2 regions of the Oleidesulfovibrio alaskensis DSM 16109 genome follow, and region 1 is predicted to be linked to the other one. Evidence: riboswitches for the same ligand, from Rfam matches in the RefSeq annotation. Region 1 holds a riboswitch; the other holds the start of a gene.

Region 1 (9,118 bases):
AGCAGCACAAGAAAAAGAGCGGCCAGAGCAAAAATGACGCAAAGCCGGTTGCCCGCCGGCCTGTCAGAAGGTATGAATCTGGTCTTCATGCTGTCAGACGATCCTTTTGCAATACCTGCAAATAAGCTGAAACTACACCACGGGTGCTGTTTTCTGTCAAACAGGCTTCATCCGGCAGCCCCGCAACGGCCGACGGCAGGCATGCAGACCGGCAGAAACCGGCCATGCTCCCTTAATCCTTACTTTCACTCTATGTCCGACTCCATGCAAAAGCAAAGCTCTACCGCAAAAATATCTTCACGCCGGACAGGCAGAGGCAGAAAAACGCTTATGTTTGTTCCGCTGCTGTGCGGAATCTCCGCACTGGGCATCATTCTGCACGCCGACCCTGCGCTGCTGCACTGGCAGTATGCATGGCCCGAACTTGTCAGGCCGCTCATACGCATGCTCATATATCTGGCCATGGGACTGGCCGTGGGGCTGGTGGTGGAAGGCGCCGGCTGGGCCCCCTTTCTGGCGCGGCTGGCCCGGCCGCTGACACGGTGGGGCGGGCTGGGGCAGACATCGGGCGCGGCTTTCGCCACTGCGTTCGTTTCCGGCACAGCGGCCAACACCATGCTTATGGAAGCCATGCGTGACGGGCGCATTTCTCTGCGCGAACTGCGCATTGCCTATCTCATCAACACCGGTCTGCCTGTTTTTCTGCTGCATCTGCCCACCACTTTTTTTATAGTGGTGCCCATGACACGCACGGCAGGGGCCATATACCTTGCACTTAACGGCACAGCCGCCCTGTGCCGCACTCTGGGACTGCTTGCGTGGGCCCGCGCAACGGCGCACCGCAGGCAGTCCGGACAGTCTGCGGCACCAGAACACAGCGGAAGGCTTGACCTCAACCGCGTGGCAGCCCTGTTCCGCAGACGCTTTTCGCGCATCATCCTGTTCACGGCACCGGTCTATTTTCTCATTTATGCGCTTACACAGGCAGGCGTATTCGAAGCCATGCGCCAGGCCGCCGCTCAGGGGCTGTCATGGAGCTTTCTGCCTGTAGAAGCGGCCAGCGTGGTTATTTTTGCCGTGGCCGCGGAATTCACATCAGGAATTGCGGCCGCGGGCGCCCTGCTGGATGCCGGGTCGCTGACCACCGCCCAGACAGTCACCGCGCTGATACTGGGAACCATTGCAGCAACCCCCGTCCGCGCCCTGCGGCACCAGCTGCCTTCGCACGCGGGCATATTCACTCCGCGTCTGGGTCTTGTGCTGCTGCTGCAAAGCCAGTTTCTGCGCATCACCAGCCTGCTGGCCGTGACAGGCTGCTACCTGCTGTTCGCGGCATAACCCCTGCATGCTGCGGCCTTGACATGCTGCCGCAGCCATATATAACCCGAATCGATTCAGGTGCCCTGCGGGGCTTGATAGGGAATCCCGTTAAAGTCGGGAGCGGACCCGCCGCCGTAAGTCCACGATACGCCGCATCCACACCGTGCCACTGGGAAAAATTCCCGGGAAGGCCGGATGCCGCGGGACAAGCCGGAAGACCTGCCTGAGTGTACAGGATGACTTTTTGGGCACGGGGCTTTGCCGCAAAAAGTCCGTCACGGTGACCGGAGCGCCCCTTCCTGCCCATGCAGGAGGCAGCGCTCTTTATTTTTACCGTGACTATATCAATGCCCCAGATTCTCTGGAGGTTTCCTTCATGAAACTGCGCTCATGGTGCAGACTGCTCGTCACCGCGTGCTGCCTGCTGTGCGTTGCCGCGCCTGCTTTTGCCGGCCACGGCGCCGCACATCCCGACAAAAAAGCCATTCTGCTTGCCACCTTCGGCAGCACCGTGCCCGAAGCACGCGCCCCCTACGAAGCGCTGGAACGCGAAGTACGTGCCGCCATACCCGGTGTTGAAGTGCGCTGGGCTTACACGGCACGCATGGTGCGCGACATTGTGGCGAGTGAGCAGAACCTGCAGGTGGATTCGCCCGCCGTGGCACTGGGCCGTCTGGGCGATGCAGGGTTCAACCGCGTGGCCGTGCAGTCGCTGCACATGATTCCGGGCTTTGAATACCTCGGCCTGCTGCACACCGCAGAACGTTTTGAGGGCATGCCCAAAAATATCAAGCAGGTGGAAGTCGGCAAGCCGCTCATGTACACTGCAGAGGACATGAAAAATGTGGCCGATGCAGTCATGACCGCCGTACCCGCAGAACGTACCGCAGACGAGGCGGTGGTGTTCATGGGCCACGGTACCGGTCATTCTGCCAATGCATTCTACCCCGCCCTGCAGTATTATCTGTGGCAGAAAGATGCCAATGCCTTTGTGGGCACCGTTGAAGGCAGCCCCGAAATTGACGACGTGCTGGCCATGCTGAAAAAGAAAGGTATCAAAAAAGCCTACCTGCTTCCGCTCATGTCGGTGGCGGGTGACCATACCGTAAACGACATGGCAGGCGACGAGCCCGATTCGTGGAAAAGTGTTTTTGCCGCTCACGGCATCACCCCCGTACCCGTGGTAAAAGGCATGGCAGCTGTGCCCGCCATCCGCGCCATATGGGTTGAGCACCTTAAAGAAGCCTACAACCGGCTGGATGACTGATGAACAGGGCCGGAAACACCGTAACACGCCGCACGCTCCGCCCGGTGCTGTGCTGTGCCGCCGCGTCGGCCGCCTGTGCGGTTTCGGTGTTTCTGGCCTGTTACGCGGGGGCGTTTCCCGTGGAGTTTGCCGACGTGACGGCCGTGCTGCTGCATGCCGCCGGTCTGGGCCCCCCGCCCGCAGCCGCGCAGGATAATCCCGCACTGACCGTTGTGGTGCTTGAGCTGCGTCTGGGCCGCGTGGTGCTCTCGCTGCTGGTGGGCGCTTCGCTGGCGGTGGCAGGCACGGTGTATCAGGGGCTGCTGCGCAACCCTCTGGCCGATCCTTTCACGCTGGGCGTTTCGTCCGGAGCCGCTTTCGGCGCATCCGTGGCACTTTTCTGGGGGCTGGGCACCATGGCCCTGCCGTTTTTTCCCGCTGCAGGAATACTGCCCGCCGCGGCCCTGACCGGTGCCACCGCGGCGCTGGCGGCCGTGCTTGTACTGGGTCGCGTGGGCGGCATCATGCGCCGCGAAACGCTGGTACTTGCGGGTATTGTGGTGTCCACGTTCCTTTCCGCTCTCATATCGCTGGTCAAATCACTGGACGAAGAATCGGTGGCAAGCATCGTATTCTGGATAATGGGCAGTCTGCAGGGCCGCGGCTGGCATGAGGTCATGCTTTTCACGCCGTGGTTTGTGCTGGGTATGCTGCCCGTCATCCGTTTTTCGCGCGAGCTTGATATTCTGTCGCTGGGCGACATGCAGGCCCGTCAGCTGGGCATGGATGCTTCACGCGTACGGTTGTGGCTGCTGCTGGGAGCAGGAGCGCTTACGGGCGTCTCCGTGGCGGTCAGCGGGGTGATAGGATTTGTGGGGCTGGTTGTGCCGCATCTGGTACGTATGGTCATAGGCGCCGAGCACCGGCCGCTGCTGGCGGTCAGCGCGCTGACAGGCGGTCTTTTGCTGCTCTGGTCCGACGTGCTGGCCCGCACCCTGCTTTCCGGCGGGGCCGAACTGCCCGTGGGAGTGGTCACCGCGCTGCTGGGGGGCCCTTTTTTCTGCCTGCTGCTGCGGCGCAATACAGGAACAGCCCTATGATACGCCTGCGCAATGCCACATTGGGCCACGGTACAACGCCCGTACTGCACAACATCTCCCTGCATATCAGACAGGGTGAAATGACAGGTCTGCTCGGCCCCAACGGCAGCGGCAAAACAACCCTGCTGCTCACCCTTTCCGGAGTGCTGCCGCCGGTCAGCGGCGAAGTGCTGCTGCGCACCGCCTCCGCTGCATCTGAAAAGGATGCAGTGCAGTTCACTCCGGCCGCGGGGCTTTGTGCCCGCACCCGCGCAAAAAAAATGGCTTCGGTACCGCAACGGCCTGACATCGTCCCTGACATACCGGTGCGCTCCGTGGTACTCATGGGACGGTATCCCTATATATCCTTTCTGGGCGGATACAGCGCCGCAGACAACGAGGCCGCGGAAAACGCCATGCGCCAGACAGCCACATCGCAGTTTGCCTCACGGCCGGCATGCAGGCTTTCCGGCGGAGAATTCCAGCGGGTGCTCATAGCACGGGCGCTGGCACAGGCGGCCCCCTGCCTGCTGCTGGACGAGGCCACATCCGGTCTGGACATAGCCCGCAAAGTGGAAATTTACGACATGCTGCGCCGCAGACATGCGCAGGGACTCACGGTGGTCGCCGCCATTCATGACCTTAATCTGGCGGCACTCTACTGTGACCGGCTGATATTTCTGAAAGACGGAGCCGTGGCGCTGGACGGCCCCACCCGCGACGTATTTACAGAAGCCAACCTCTGCCGGATATATGAAACCTCTGTCCGCGTATTCCGGCATCCGGACTGCGGGCTGCCGCAGGCTCTTTTCATGCCCGCCCACACGCAGAGAAAAACGCCATGACAACCTTCCGACATCTCAGCGCCGCGCTGTGGTGCGCCTTTATCCTGCTGCTGGCACCTTTGTCCGTTGCCGCGCAGCAGCACGGAGTAAGCATAACCGATGATACAGGCCGCACCGTGCAGCTGGATGCTCCTGCCCGGCGCATCATCGCCCTGTACGGTGCCTTTAACGAGACACTGGCCGCCATGGGTCTGCAGGACAGGCTCATAGCACGCACCAATGCCGACCACTGGCCGGAATCCATCCGCAGTCTGCCCGCCATCGGCACGCACATGCGGCCCAACCTTGAACTGGTGGCCGGCATGGCTCCCGACCTTGTGCTGCAGATGAGCGGACGCAAAGAAGCCGGGCAGGCCGTGGACGACCTGCGCGCGCTGGGCATTCCCGTGGCGGAATTTCACGTTGCCGACTTTGAGCAGCTGTTTTCCGTCATCGCCCGTCTGGGAGTGCTGACCGGAGAACAGGGCAAGGCAGCGGCACTTACCGCACAGTTGCGCAACCGTCTGGAAACGGTGCGCGCAGCCGTAGCCGGAGAACACCGCCCCTCGGTCTTTTTTGAAGTCCGTTACCCCAACCTGCTGGGGGCGGGCACAGGTTCCATCGTCAATGACATTATCGGCCGCGCAGGCGGTGCAAACTGCCTCGTGTCCGACAAAAAACTGGAGCGCCCCTCGGAAGAGGAACTGCTGCGCCTCGACCCCGAAGTCTACATTGTGCAGCACGGCCCCATGAATAAAACACCGGTGCCGCCGGACGCGCGGCCGCACTTCCGCACACTGCGGGCGGTGCGTCATGCGCGCTGGCTTGTTGTGGAAGAGGCGTGTTATTCACGCCCCGGCCCCAGAGCGGTGGATGCGGTGGAAGAGCTTGCGCGCTTTCTGCATCCCTCGCGCTTCACCCTGCAGCCCCCGGCTGCCGGTCAAGGAGAACCCTAGTGTACGGTACGTTGTACGGTATCGGCGTCGGCCCCGGCGACCCCGACCTGCTTACCATAAAGGCGGTCAAGGCTCTGGCCCGCACGGACGTGGTCTTTGCCGCCAGTTCCACAAAAAACGATTATTCGGTATCGCTTTCCATAGCCGCCCCGCACCTGCGGGACGATGTGCAGATTATCCGGCTGGGCTTTCCCATGTCGCGCGACGGCAGCGTGCTGCGTGCTGCGTGGGACGAAAACGCACGCACAGTTGCCGGCCATCTGGCTGCCGGACGGCAGTGCGCGTTTCTCACGCTGGGGGACCCGCTCATCTATTCCACTTTCGGCTACCTGCTGCGCACTCTGCGCACCGTATGTCCGCAGGCTCCCGTGGAAATCGTGCCGGGCATCACCTCATATCAGGCGTCGGCCGCACGCACGGCCACCATCCTGTGTGAATCAGGTGAAAACCTGCTGCTGCTTTCCGGCGTGGGTGACGGGCTGGAACAAGCCCTGAATTACGCGGACAACGCCGTTATTCTGAAAACGTATAAAAACTTTGCCGCCATCAGAAAGGCTGTGACCGCAGCAGGCAAAGAAAACCAGAGCACGTTTGTCTCTCGTCTGGGAATGGACGGCGAGATTGTGGCCGAATCACTACAGGACGCCCCCGAAAAGCCGCATTACTTTTCGCTGATGCTGGTGACCGGCGATAAAAAGAGAAAAAACGCGGACTCCTGACCGGAGCCTGCCGCGCACCATGCGCAGACAACTACATGCAAAGCCCCCCTGCGCCGCCGCATAGCAAAGCGCAGGGGGGTAACATGTACAGTTGGCTCAGCCCCGCATGGCAAAAGCCCTGCGCGGCTGCGCCGCACTGCCGTCAGACACTGCGGGCCGTAATGCGGCCGTCGTCCTCTACGTGCAGCGCAACCTCCATCCGGCCGGCTTCCGCCGCGTGCCCGCCTACCTGCACACGGCACGGACCGTCTTCATCACGGTGGACAGTCACCTCCACCATGCCTTCCTTGCCCATGGCCACACCCTGCCTGCCGCAAAAGGTAAACGCCGCCTGTGCGGGCAGTCTGCCGTAATGCGACAGATACGCACCACAGGGGCCGTTGGCATTCCCCGTCACGGGGTCCTCGTCAATGCCGATGGCAGGAGCGAACATGCGCCCGTTTATAAGCGCTTCGTCATCCCCGCCGTTGAACCCGAAAACAAAAAAGCCGTTACACCCCGTGACACGGCTGCATTCCGTCAGAGCGGTCATGTCCGGCTTCAGGGCGTCCAGCAATGCCGTTCTGCGCAGCGGCACCATTATTTTGGAATGTCCCGTGGAAACCTCCTGTACCGGCAAACCGGACAGCAGGTCGTCTTCATCAAGCCCAAGAGCGTTAAGAACCGCCTGCCTGACAGCAGGTATGCACGGCGGAGAAAACACCACCCTGCCCTGCGTCATGACAATCTTCATACCGCTGCCGGATCCGCGGATATCCACGGGCAGAACCCCCGCGCCGGTCAGGGCGGACACCGTTGTGTCCGAAATTCCCAGCGCCCGTGCCCGCGCATAATGCGCCCCCACGGTGGCATGCCCGCACACCGGAACCTCGGCCCGCGGGGTGAAATAGCGCACATGCACGGCATACCCGGCCTGTGCAGGTGCCGGCAGAATAAAAGCCGTCTCCGACACATTGACCAGCGCTGCCACTGCCTGCATGGCAGCGGCGGACAATCCCGCGGCATCCAGCACCACACCCGCGCGGTTTCCCCTGCCGGGCGTGCGGGTGAATGCATCCACAAGCAGCACGGTCAGCCGGAATTCTTCCATGGCATGATCCCCCATGCACCATGCGCGGCAATATCGCGCCGCGTTATTTCTTTTCAGGAATCAGTGCCGTGATACGGTCGGCAAGACGGTTGAAGGGCATGCTCTGCAAAAACACCGTACCGTGTCCGGACAATGCCGCCAGAAACGCCCCTTCGCCGCCGAACATCATGGACTTCAGCCCGCCGGAAAGTCCGATATCGTAGCTGACCCCCGGTGTGAAAGCCACGAGGCAGCCTGTGTCCACCCGCAGCGTACCGCCTTGCAGTTCCTTGCGCACCACGGCGCCGCCCGCATGCACAAAGGCCAGACCGTCACCGCGCAGCCGCTGCAGTACAAATCCTTCACCACCGAAAAATCCCGCTCCCAGACGCTTGCTGAAAGCGACATCGATGCGGGTGCCGCGCGCCGCGCACAAAAAAGCATCGCGCTGACAGATAAGCTCGCCGCCGATTTCCGCCAGATCAACAGGCACCACATGCCCCGGCACCTGACCGGCAAAAGCCACGGAGGCCTTTGCCTGCCCCTGATTGGTAAAGTGCGTCATAAACAGCGACTCACCCGTGACCAGCCGCTTGCCCGCTCCCAGCAGCTTGCCGAAAAAACCGCCGTCCGCCGCGGAACCGTCGCCCATGCGGGCGGCAAACTCAATGTCCCCGTCCATCCAGCACATGGCTCCGGCTTCGGCTATGACTGTCTCACCGGGGTCCAGTTCCACTTCCACCACCTGCAGGTCGCCCCCCGTTATCCTGTATTCCACTTCATGGCTTTTCATCACGCACTCCCGTATCTCGTTTTCCGGCGTATGCTGCCTTTACTGGATGCCGCGCCCCATTTGCGCATGCTCCCGCTGCTATACACCTGCCGGCGCCGTCTGCACCAGCACAAATACCACCGGCCACCCCGCCGCGGCGACAGGCCATTGACGATTGCCGTGAGTAACGCTACCTGAACAGTACCACTGACAGGCAAGCATGTGACGCCTTTGTTTTCTGTGCTTTTCACGTCCGCCGCATTGCCTGCGCACCGCCTACAGCCGCGAGGGCATATGGACAGCATAACAGAGCTTTACCGCATCGGCTCCGGCCCTTCTTCCAGCCACACCATGGGACCGCAGAACGCCGCACGTCTTTTTGTGGAACAGCACCCCGAAGCCGCACGGTTCCGCGTGACCCTGTATGAAAGTCTGGCATCCACAGGCAAAGGCCACCTGACCGACCGGGCCGTTACAGCCGCACTGGGTGAAGAGCGCTGTGAAATAGTCTGGAAACCGGAAGAACGCATGCCCCGGCATCCCAACGGCATGCTGTTTGAAGCGCAGGACAGCAACGGCAACGTAACCGGCAGCTGGAAAGTGTACAGCGTGGGCGGCGGCGCCATCATGGGCGAAGACGAACCCCGCAGGCAGCAGCAGGGCGTCTACCCGCACCCTGATCTGGCTTCGGTAATGGCCCTGTGCGAAGATAAGGGCATAACCTACTGGGAATATGTGGCCCGTTATGAAGGCGAAACCGTATGGCCCTTTTTGAAAACCATATGGCAGGCCATGCAGCAGGCGCTGGAACGCGGTCTGACTGCGCAGGGAGTTCTGCCCGGTTCCATAGGGCTGCGCAGGCAGGCATGGAACTATATGTCGCGCACAAAGCTGGCGCACAAAAGCATGCACCAGACCGGCAAGGTGACGGCCTATGCGCTGGCCGTGGCTGAAGAAAACGCGGCAGGCGGCATCATAGTCACAGCCCCCACATGCGGTTCATGCGGCATCGTGCCCGCCGTGCTCTATTACCTGCGCGAAACGCTGAAAGCCACCGAGCAGGATATTCTGCGGGCTCTGGCCACGGCAGGACTTTTCGGCAACATAATCAAGCACAATGCGTCCATTTCTGG
Region 2 (9,118 bases), on a different contig from region 1:
CACCGAAAGCAGCTTGCGGTCCATCTGATCCAGCCCCAGCTCGTCCACATCCATGCGTGCCAGAGCGTCAGAGGCAAGCGCGGCGGTGACTGCGGCAGAATTCTGCACCGAAGCGAAATCGCGCACCCTGCGCAGCAGCCTGTTGGCTATGCGGGGGGTGCCCCGCGATCTGCGCCCTATTTCCACCGCGCCGTCTTCTGTAAGGGATACACCCATTATGCCTGCCGTACGTTTGACTATGCAGGCCAGCTCCGCCGGAGTGTAAAATTCAAGCCGGCTGATGATTCCGAAACGGTCGCGCAGCGGAGAGGAGAGCAGTCCGATGCGGGTTGTGGCTCCTACCAGAGTAAAGGGCTCAAGGTCAATCTTGACGGTGCGTGCACCCGGCCCCTGTCCGATGACCAGATCAAGCTTGAAGTCCTCCATGGCCGGATACAGAACCTCTTCCACGGCCACGGGCATTCTGTGAATTTCATCCACAAAAAGCAGATCACCTTTGCCCAGATTGGTCAGAATGGCTGCCAGATCGCCGCTGCGCTCAAGCACCGGTCCGGAAGTGCACACCATATTGACGCCCATCTCGGAGGCCATGATCTGGGCCAGAGTTGTTTTGCCCAGACCGGGGTTGCCGTAGAACAGCGTATGGTCCATGGCCTGCCCGCGGCCCCGGGCCGCCTGCAGATACACCCGCAGGTTGGCGCGCAGGTCTTCCTGCCCGATAAAATCATCCAGCGTTCTCGGGCGGATCGAATCATCAACACATTCCTGTTCCATCATCATCTCGCCTTTGCAAGCGCTTTAAGCGCCGCACGCAACGCTTCGCTCACATCCAGATCGGGATCCTGCTTCAGAATGTTTTTCAGCACGGGGGCGGCTTCTTCTTCGGCATAACCGAGATTGCCCAGTGCCTGAACGGCATCGCGCAGCACACTGCCCGGCACACCGGCGGCCAGACCGGCCGAAGCAGGCAGCGATTCCACTTTAAGCTTGTATTTCAGTTCCAGCAGAATGTGCTGGGCGCTTTTTTTGCCGATGCCGGAAACCCGCGTAAGCGCCGTCACATCATCGTCGGCAACAATGCGCCGCAGGTCGTCGGGCCGGTACAGAGAAAGCACGGCAAGAGCCGTCTTGGCCCCCACTTTGGAAATGGAAATAAGCACAAGAAACGTCTGCCGCTCATCCCATCCGGAAAATCCGTACAGTTCCAGCGCGTCTTCGCGCACCACCGTGTGGATGTAAAAAGAAACCGCCGCGCCCTGTTCAGGCAGCCGCGCAAGCAGATGCGAAGGCAGATGCACTTCGTACCCCACCCCGCCCTGCGTAACCACCACACAGCTCTGCTCGGTCACTTCGGCCACTCGCCCTTCAATATATGCAATCATGGCAGATTTCCTGAAGTAGGGTTGTACATCAACGGAACAGAGAATAAAAGGCCGCTGTCCGCATTGCGCGCCGGGTTCACAGCGGCAGGCAGAAGTTACCCCGCGGCCAGCCTGCGCAATCTGCGCATATTCAGATGACAGATGGCCGCGGCCAGCGCGTCGCCCGTATCCGGACCCCAGTCGCCTTTCACGCCCAGCAGGCGGGCCACCATAAAGCTGACCTGCTCTTTTTCGGCACGGCCCACTCCCACAATTGTTTTTTTTATTTCTGTGGGAGCATAGCTTGCTACAGGCAGGTGATGTGCAGCGCAGGCAGCCACTGCCGCACCCCGCGCCTGTCCCAGTTTAAGAGCAGAAGCGGCATTTTTGGCGGTAAAGACATTTTCAACCGATGCTTCGTCCGGCATATGCCGGGCAATCACCTCATGCAGCCCGTGATAAATAGCGCCGAGCCTGTCAGAAAATTCATCGCCCCGGGGGCGCACCGCACCGCAATCCACCAGCGTCAGCACGCCGGAAACCTCGCGCACGATACCCCAGCCCGTTGTTCTCGACCCCGGGTCTATGCCCAGCACCGTTATACCCTGCGTTGTCATTGCGCTCCGGCCGCCTTGTATGTCTGCCCTGCCCCGCCATGCCGGCGGAACAAGCCGGCCGGAACAGAGTTCCGGCCGGCCGTAAAGGCTAGTCTTCCATTTCGGCCAGCACTTCATCAGGCAGGTCGAAGTTGGCAAACACGTTCTGTACGTCGTCGTTCTCTTCCAGCGCATCCACCAGACGCAGCAGTTTCTTGCCGGTTTCCGCATCCACTTCGATGGTGTTCTGCGGCACGCTGGCCAGTTCCACCGATTCCGCGGTCACTCCGGCCTGCTCAAAAGCGGCCTTCACATCTTCAAAAGAAGAAGGATCCACATGCACCGCCCAGCTGTCGCCTTCATCGATGACGTCATCGCAACCGGCTTCCAGCCCGATTTCCATCAGCTGGTCTTCGGAATAGGCTTCCTTGGGAAAAGTCAGCACGCCCTTTTTGTCAAACATCCAGCCCACACAGCCGGCCTCGCCCATGGAGCCGCCGGATTTGGTCAGGATGTGGCGCACTTCAGCCACGGTACGGTTTTTATTGTCGGTGGCCACTTCAATCAGAAAAGCAATGCCGCCGGGGCCGTAGCCTTCGTACACCAGTTCAAAAATATCTCCGCCGGCCAGTTCGCCGGTACCCTTCTTGATGGCGGTCTCAATTTTGTCCTTGGGCAGGTTCACCGCTTTAGCCGCGGCAATGGCCGCACGCAGACGGCTGTTGGCCACCGGATCACCCCCGCCTTTGGCGGCGATGATTATTTCTTTGGCAACCTTGGTGAACGCCTTGGATTTTTTGGCGTCCTGACGTCCCTTGCGGTGCTGGATGTTTTTCCATTTACTATGTCCGGCCATACTTCCTCCTTAAAAAGGCAATGCCGGCAGCCACCGGAGCACCCCGCCGTGTCAGGCACAGCGGCAGCCCCCAGTCAGCGCGCCGCAGCGCGCTCCGGTCATTGCAAAACTGTTCTGCGAAAAAGACCTTTCAGTCTTCGCCCTCTTGTTCAGAAAACTCCGGCAGCCCTTTAAACCCCAGTCCGATATAAAAGGTTTCCTTACTCTCGGAGCGCGAGCTTTTGGGCTTGAACGACTTAACAGCGGTAAACAGCGTACGCATCTGCTTCACATACGCTTCTACATCCGGTCCCATGAAAATCTTGACCACAAAGCTGCCGCCTTCTACGAGATGAAGTGAGGCAACCGCAAGCGCTTCAAAGCACAGATTGGACGATCTGGCCTGATCGGTGAACTTGTGGCCCGTGGTTTTAGGAGCCATATCACTTATGACGACGTCAAAAGGACCGGTCTCGGACAGCGCCTGCTCGAATTCTGCAGAACGCTCGAAGACATCTTCCTGCATAAACGTGACATTGGACGGAAAAACAGTCTCTGTGGTCTGGATGTCGGCAGCCAGCACCCTGCCCGAAGGTCCGATTTTTTCCGCCGCGCCAAGCGACCATGACCCGGGGGCCGCGCCAAGATCGAGCACACGCATGCCTTGCTTCAAGATGCCGAAGCGTTTATCTATTTCTTTCAGCTTATAGACAGACCGCGCGGGATAATTCTCCCGTTTGGCCTTCAGAAAATAATGGTCACGATATTTTTTCATTGCTTCACCTGCGGCACTTGTATCCGAAAGTGCCCCGAACGCCAAGGCCGCTCATGACTGTACGCCGCACAACCAGCTTTCGTCCGCCCCGCATTACCGTGCGCAACTGGAACGGCACGACGCAGACCCTGCCCGACGGCGGGCAGTCGTATGAAACACTCACCGGCACAAAAAATGTTCTGGTGCTGGGCCTGGGCCCTTTTCCGGCTCAGGCGGCCGCGCTGGCTGACGCACTGGCGCGCCGGCAGACCAGCGCCACCGGCGGTCATGACAGCGGGGGGTATGTTTCCTATGTCGAATGCACGGATTTCGCAAGTCAAATGCCCGCATCGTGGCACGAGGCCATACCGCGTCACTGGCAAAACAGCACACCGGATGCCCCGCCGCCATACGACGGCACGGGCTGCGGCTCCGATGACTCTGCGCCTGCCGCAGAAAGTGACAGACTGGCACAGCTGGTGCGGAATCACGTGCGGCAGGGCGGCAGCATTGTCGCCTACAGGCAGAACGCGCGCCTTTTTCCCGGTTACTGGGGCAAAGCCCTTGCAGCGGCACGGCTGGAGCATATGCGGCGCGCATCCAGTACATCCGCCCGCTGTGAAAAAGATACCGTGCTGCTGGCCGGATCGCGCAGCGACCTGCTTGTACTTGAACTGCACCACGCCCTTACCGGTGCCGGACTGCAGGTTCAATGCATATCCCCGGACGACGGGCACGCTCTGCCCGCGGCCCTGCGCCACTGCAGCCCGGCTCTTTTTCTGTGCGTCAACTTCAAGGGGCTGGACACATGGGGCGAGCGGTTCAACCTGCTGGATGCGGCAGGCGTACCGGTGGCAGTCTGGTGCGTTGACAATCCGTGGCACCTTGTGTCCGGCATCCGGAGCCCTTTCTGGAAGCAGGTCAGACTGTTTGTGACCGACAGTTCTTTCTGCCGTCCTCTGCAGGAGCACGGGGCGCGCCATGTACAGCACCTGCCGCTGGCAACCATGGCAGAACTGTTTGACCCGGCACGGGTACAGGCGGCGCAGCTGCCGCCTGCAAAGTCGTGCGGCGCTCTACCGGACGGTCTGGAGCATATGCTCATCTTTGCCGGACGATCCGCCTTTCCCGACAGGGAACGCTTTTTTGCCGGATGCCGGTACCCGCACGCAGCCATGCAGCAGGCGGATGAAATGCTGCGCCACGGCGAGCGCCCCGACTTTGACTGGTGGTGCGCAACACTGCGCACAAGCCCGTTGTGGCCCTCGCATGAAGTACGCTCCGCCGGACTTGCCGCCGAGGAATGCGCCCGCCGCTGGCGTACCGCCTGTCTGACAGCCTGCGCGGCCATACCCGGCTCAGCGTTGACAGTTTTCGGCGATGACGGCTGGCAGAGCCTGCTGCCGCAGGGCACCGCCGTGCATCCGCCCGTGGATTACTATACCGTTCTGCCGCATCTGTATGCCCGTGCCGCCGCCACACTCAACCTGACCAGCATGCTGCTGCCCGCAGGGCTTACCCAGCGCAACTTCGACGTATGGGCTGCGGGCGGTTTCTGCCTGACAGACAACACCCCCGGTCTGGAAATTTTTCCACGGGAACTTGTATGCGAATCCTCCTTCCGCACTGCCGGAGAAATTCCAGAACTGTTCGGCCGGGTGCTGCATGACCACGCATGGCGTCGTCAGGTTGCACGGGCGTGGCACAGCCACATACTGGCCCGTCACACATACCATCACCGCATTGCCGCGCTGCTGGAAGCCTGCGGCTGCCGGTGACAGCTGTGCACCGTTTACAGCATGCAGCAACAGCCGGACCGTAAAAATCCGGCAGACCCGCGGGTCTGCCGGATTGCATTTTATACACGACGCACTGCAAAACCTTCAGGCGGCTGTCAGGCGGCAAACATGGTACGCAGCCTGCGTGCTGCTTCCACCATATTTTCCAGCGCGGCCACGGTCTCGGGCCATGCTCTGGTCTTCAGCCCGCAATCAGGGTTTACCCACAGGCGCTGAGGGGGAATGCGGCGGGCGGCTTTGCACAGCAATTCCACCATCGATTCCACATCAGGCACGTTGGGCGAATGAATGTCATACACCCCCGGACCTATTTCGTTGGGGTAGCTGAAATGCTCGAAAACATCGAGCAGCCCCATATCCGAACGCGAAGTCTCGATGGTGATGACATCAGCATCCATGGCGGCGATGGATTCGATGATATCGTTGAACTGCGAATAGCACATGTGCGTATGCACCTGCGTCCGCGCCTCCACGCCGTTGGCCGCCAGACGGAAGGACTCCACGGCCCAGCGCAGATATTCCGCCCATTCCGGGCGGCGCAGGGGCATTCCTTCGCGCAGAGCCGCTTCATCTATCTGAATGATGCCCACACCTGCCTTCTCAAGATCAAGCACTTCATCGCGGATGGCCGCGGCAAGCTGACGGCAGGTATCCTCGCGGGGCTGATCATCGCGCACGAACGACCAGTTAAGCATGGTCACCGGCCCTGTCAGCATACCCTTCACCGGCTTTCCGGTCAGCGAAGCGGCATAGGTTATCCATTTCACCGTCATGGGAGCAGGCCGCTCGATATCGCCGTACAGGATGGGTGGCTTGACGCAGCGTGAGCCGTAGGACTGCACCCAGCCGAAACGGCTGAAGACGTATCCGGAAAGCTGCTCGCCGAAATATTCCACCATGTCGTTGCGTTCGGCCTCGCCATGAACAAGCACATCCAGCCCAAGCTCTTCCTGCCGCGCCACCACATGTCTGATGTTGGCACGCATGGCTTCTTCATATTCCTGAAGTGAAAGCTCGCCCTTGCGGTATTGCTGTCTTACGGCACGAATCTCCGCCGTCTGCGGAAACGAGCCTATGGTCGTTGTGGGAAAAAGCGGCAGTTGCAGCATCCGGCGCTGCACAAGAGAACGCTGCTCATAGGGCTGGCTGCGGTCTCCCGCCTGACCGGACAACGATGCCACCCTGGCGCGTACAGCTTCATTGCGCACCCGCTCCGAACCGCGGCGGGAAGCGATGCTGCGCGCGTTACGGGCCAGCTCTTCGGCAACGGCGTTTCTTCCGCTGCGCAGGGCTGTTCCCAGCGTGTGCAGTTCTTCCAGCTTTTGCAGCGCAAACGCCAGCCATGAACGCACTTCACTGTCCATTGCGTCTTCTGCGGCAAGGTCTACCGGCACATGCAGCAGCGAACACGAAGGAGCCAGCCAGAGCCTGTCCTGAAGCTGTCCTGCCACAGGTTCCAGCCAGTCCAGCAGCGCCGCAAGATCGGTCTTCCAGACGTTTCTGCCGTCAATGACACCAAGCGAAACAACAGTTTCACCGGGCAGTGCGGCCACAAGACGCTCTACTTCATCCCTGCCGCGCACGGCATCCACATGGACTCCGGCCACGGGCAGCGCGGCAAGGGTTTCGAGATTGCCCTGCAATGTGCCGAAATAGGTGGCCAGCAAAATACTGACCGGCGTGCCGGCAAGATAGCGGTAGGCATCAGTCAGCGCATCAAGCCACGGCTTTTCCAGCTCGGTCACCAGCACAGGTTCATCCACCTGCACCCATCCGGCACCGTTCTGCGCCAGAGTTTCAAGCAGCTCTCTGTAAACCGGCAGCAACTTTTCCAGCAGCGCCAGCCGGTCCGAACCGTCTTTGGACTTGCCCAGCCACAGGTACGTCACAGGCCCGATAATCACGGGCTTGGCCTGCACCCCGCTGCGGGCAGCTTCTTTCAGCTGGCCGGTCAGCCGGTCTGCATCCAGCCGGAAACGGCTCTGCGCGGTGAATTCCGGTACAATATAGTGGTAGTTGGTATCAAACCATTTGGTCATCTCGCCCGCATGTACAGTGTGCGTGTCTCCGGCCGAAGCCCGACCGCGGGCCACCCTGAAATACGCCTCCGTATCGCCGCCGGGCAGATTTTTTACACGCTCAGGCACATTGCCGAGGGTAAAACTCATATCCAGCACCTGATCATACAGCGAAAAATCGCCCACAGGCACATAGTCCAGCTTGTGCTGCCACTGCAGGTTCCGCTGCCGCAAACCGGCGGCCACGGACTGCAGCGCATCTTCACCGGTGCGTTCTGCCCAGTACGACTCCAGCGCGAACTTGAGCTCACGCGAAGCGCCTATGCGGGGAAATCCCAGGTTGTGAATAATCATGCTCTGTCACTCCTTTTATGGTGTTGAATCAAAGGAGCAACGACATTCAAGCTCTGGATGCATCAGCGGTCAGGCAAGCAACCTGCCGCCGGTACGTGTCAGCCCAATCGCGAGACTGCCGTGCTCTTGTGCATGGTCGTCTCCTGGCTTCCGGCCCCATATGACCTGGTCTTCCCGCCTCTGCGGCAGTGACGTCGGCCGGGCTTGCCGGTTACAGTGGCGCGTCCGCTGCGGATTTGCACCGCATTCCGTTTCCATACACAAAACATCACAATATCAAGATTCATCAATATTCAAATATAAAGATAAACGCAACCAGTTTATTGTGCTGCGTGTACAATGCCGCAAAAAAGCCCGCCGTTACGGCGGGCTGAAAAACAACCGGAAAACATAGAAAGCAAATTATACTGAAGCGCTGCGCATGCAGATCACGCCGTGCGCACTGCCGAAACAACGTGCACAGGATCGCTGAGCGCCATCCGGCCTGCATGCCGGTCATCGGCCGGACGCGGCCAGTTGCGTACACTCACCGTGCGGAACGATTCCAGACCGCCCGCCGCCTGCAGCAAGTCCACCATCAACCCCGCCCGCTCAAACTCATGCAGCTCCGGCCAGATGCGTATTGTTCTGCCGGGGAACCACCTGTCAGAAACTGCCAGCACAATGATACCGCCGGGCCTGAGCACCCGCACGGCTTCGCGCAATACGGCCACGGGCTGCAAAAGGTACTCGACCGAAAGTGTGCAGATGACGGCATCATAAGACGCTGACGGCAAAGGCAGCTGCGGATCGGCATTAAGGTCATGCATAATGCGCTCATCCAGCACGGGGTTGTCATTTATTTCCGCCTCGCCCAGTCCCAGTCCTGTCACATGAGCGGCATGCCCTGCGGGCAGATGGGTACGCCATCCCGTCATGAGGTCCAGCACGCGGCCCCCACGCGGAACAACGCGGGCTATTTCATCGCGCAGATGGGCGCAAGCCTGCGCGTCTATATGGTCCACACTGCGCGGCACATCGTAAAAAGCGCGGTCGTCCACCTGATCGCAACGCATGAACGCATGCGGGTCGGACAGCACCTCAACAGGTTCACCGCTGATGCGCGCCTGAATACCCGGACCGCCGTCCGCCACAGCTTCCAGCCAGTGTGTCAGGCGCCCGCCTGTTTCCCCTGTCTTTTCAGCAAGATCAAGAATACGCGCCTCCATGCTGAAGGCTCTTCCGGCCAGCGGATGGTTGGCATCGACCACCATGCAGCGCGAATCCATGCGCACAATACGGGCAGGGCGCATGTCTCCTCCGAAAACACCCGGCAGACAGGCAAAAAACATCAGCGGGAAATAGCGTCCGGCACGGGGAACCGGATGATATCCGGGTACGCACCGGGAACGGAAAGAATTG

What was found. Region 1 has a riboswitch for cobalamin ahead of H586_RS0114125 (sirohydrochlorin cobaltochelatase). Riboswitches for the same ligand answer to the same signal wherever they lie in the genome.
Region 2: another riboswitch for cobalamin. It lies ahead of metE (5-methyltetrahydropteroyltriglutamate--homocysteine S-methyltransferase); the one in region 1 lies ahead of H586_RS0114125 (sirohydrochlorin cobaltochelatase).

The regions. Positions count from the first base shown of each region.
Region 1 is NZ_KI519494.1:449,585-458,702, reverse strand. It holds gene H586_RS0114140 (hypothetical protein) at 1-89, opposite strand, end outside; gene H586_RS0114130 (nucleoside recognition domain-containing protein) at 331-1,338, shown strand; cobalamin riboswitch at 1,380-1,561, shown strand; gene H586_RS0114125 (sirohydrochlorin cobaltochelatase) at 1,697-2,587, shown strand; gene H586_RS0114120 (FecCD family ABC transporter permease) at 2,587-3,666, shown strand; gene H586_RS0114115 (ABC transporter ATP-binding protein) at 3,663-4,490, shown strand; gene H586_RS0114110 (ABC transporter substrate-binding protein) at 4,487-5,425, shown strand; gene cobI (precorrin-2 C(20)-methyltransferase) at 5,425-6,144, shown strand; gene H586_RS0114100 (PhzF family isomerase) at 6,287-7,249, opposite strand; gene H586_RS19385 (TIGR00266 family protein) at 7,278-8,006, opposite strand; gene H586_RS0114090 (L-serine ammonia-lyase) at 8,280-9,118, shown strand, end outside.
Region 2 is NZ_AXWQ01000004.1:299,568-308,685, forward strand. It holds gene ruvB (Holliday junction branch migration DNA helicase RuvB) at 1-777, opposite strand, end outside; gene ruvA (Holliday junction branch migration protein RuvA) at 777-1,382, opposite strand; gene ruvC (crossover junction endodeoxyribonuclease RuvC) at 1,478-1,978, opposite strand; gene H586_RS0101610 (YebC/PmpR family DNA-binding transcriptional regulator) at 2,067-2,813, opposite strand; gene H586_RS0101615 (RlmE family RNA methyltransferase) at 2,944-3,567, opposite strand; gene H586_RS0101620 (glycosyltransferase family protein) at 3,621-5,324, shown strand; gene metE (5-methyltetrahydropteroyltriglutamate--homocysteine S-methyltransferase) at 5,441-7,717, opposite strand; cobalamin riboswitch at 7,835-8,007, opposite strand; gene H586_RS17765 (methyltransferase domain-containing protein) at 8,146-9,118, opposite strand, start outside.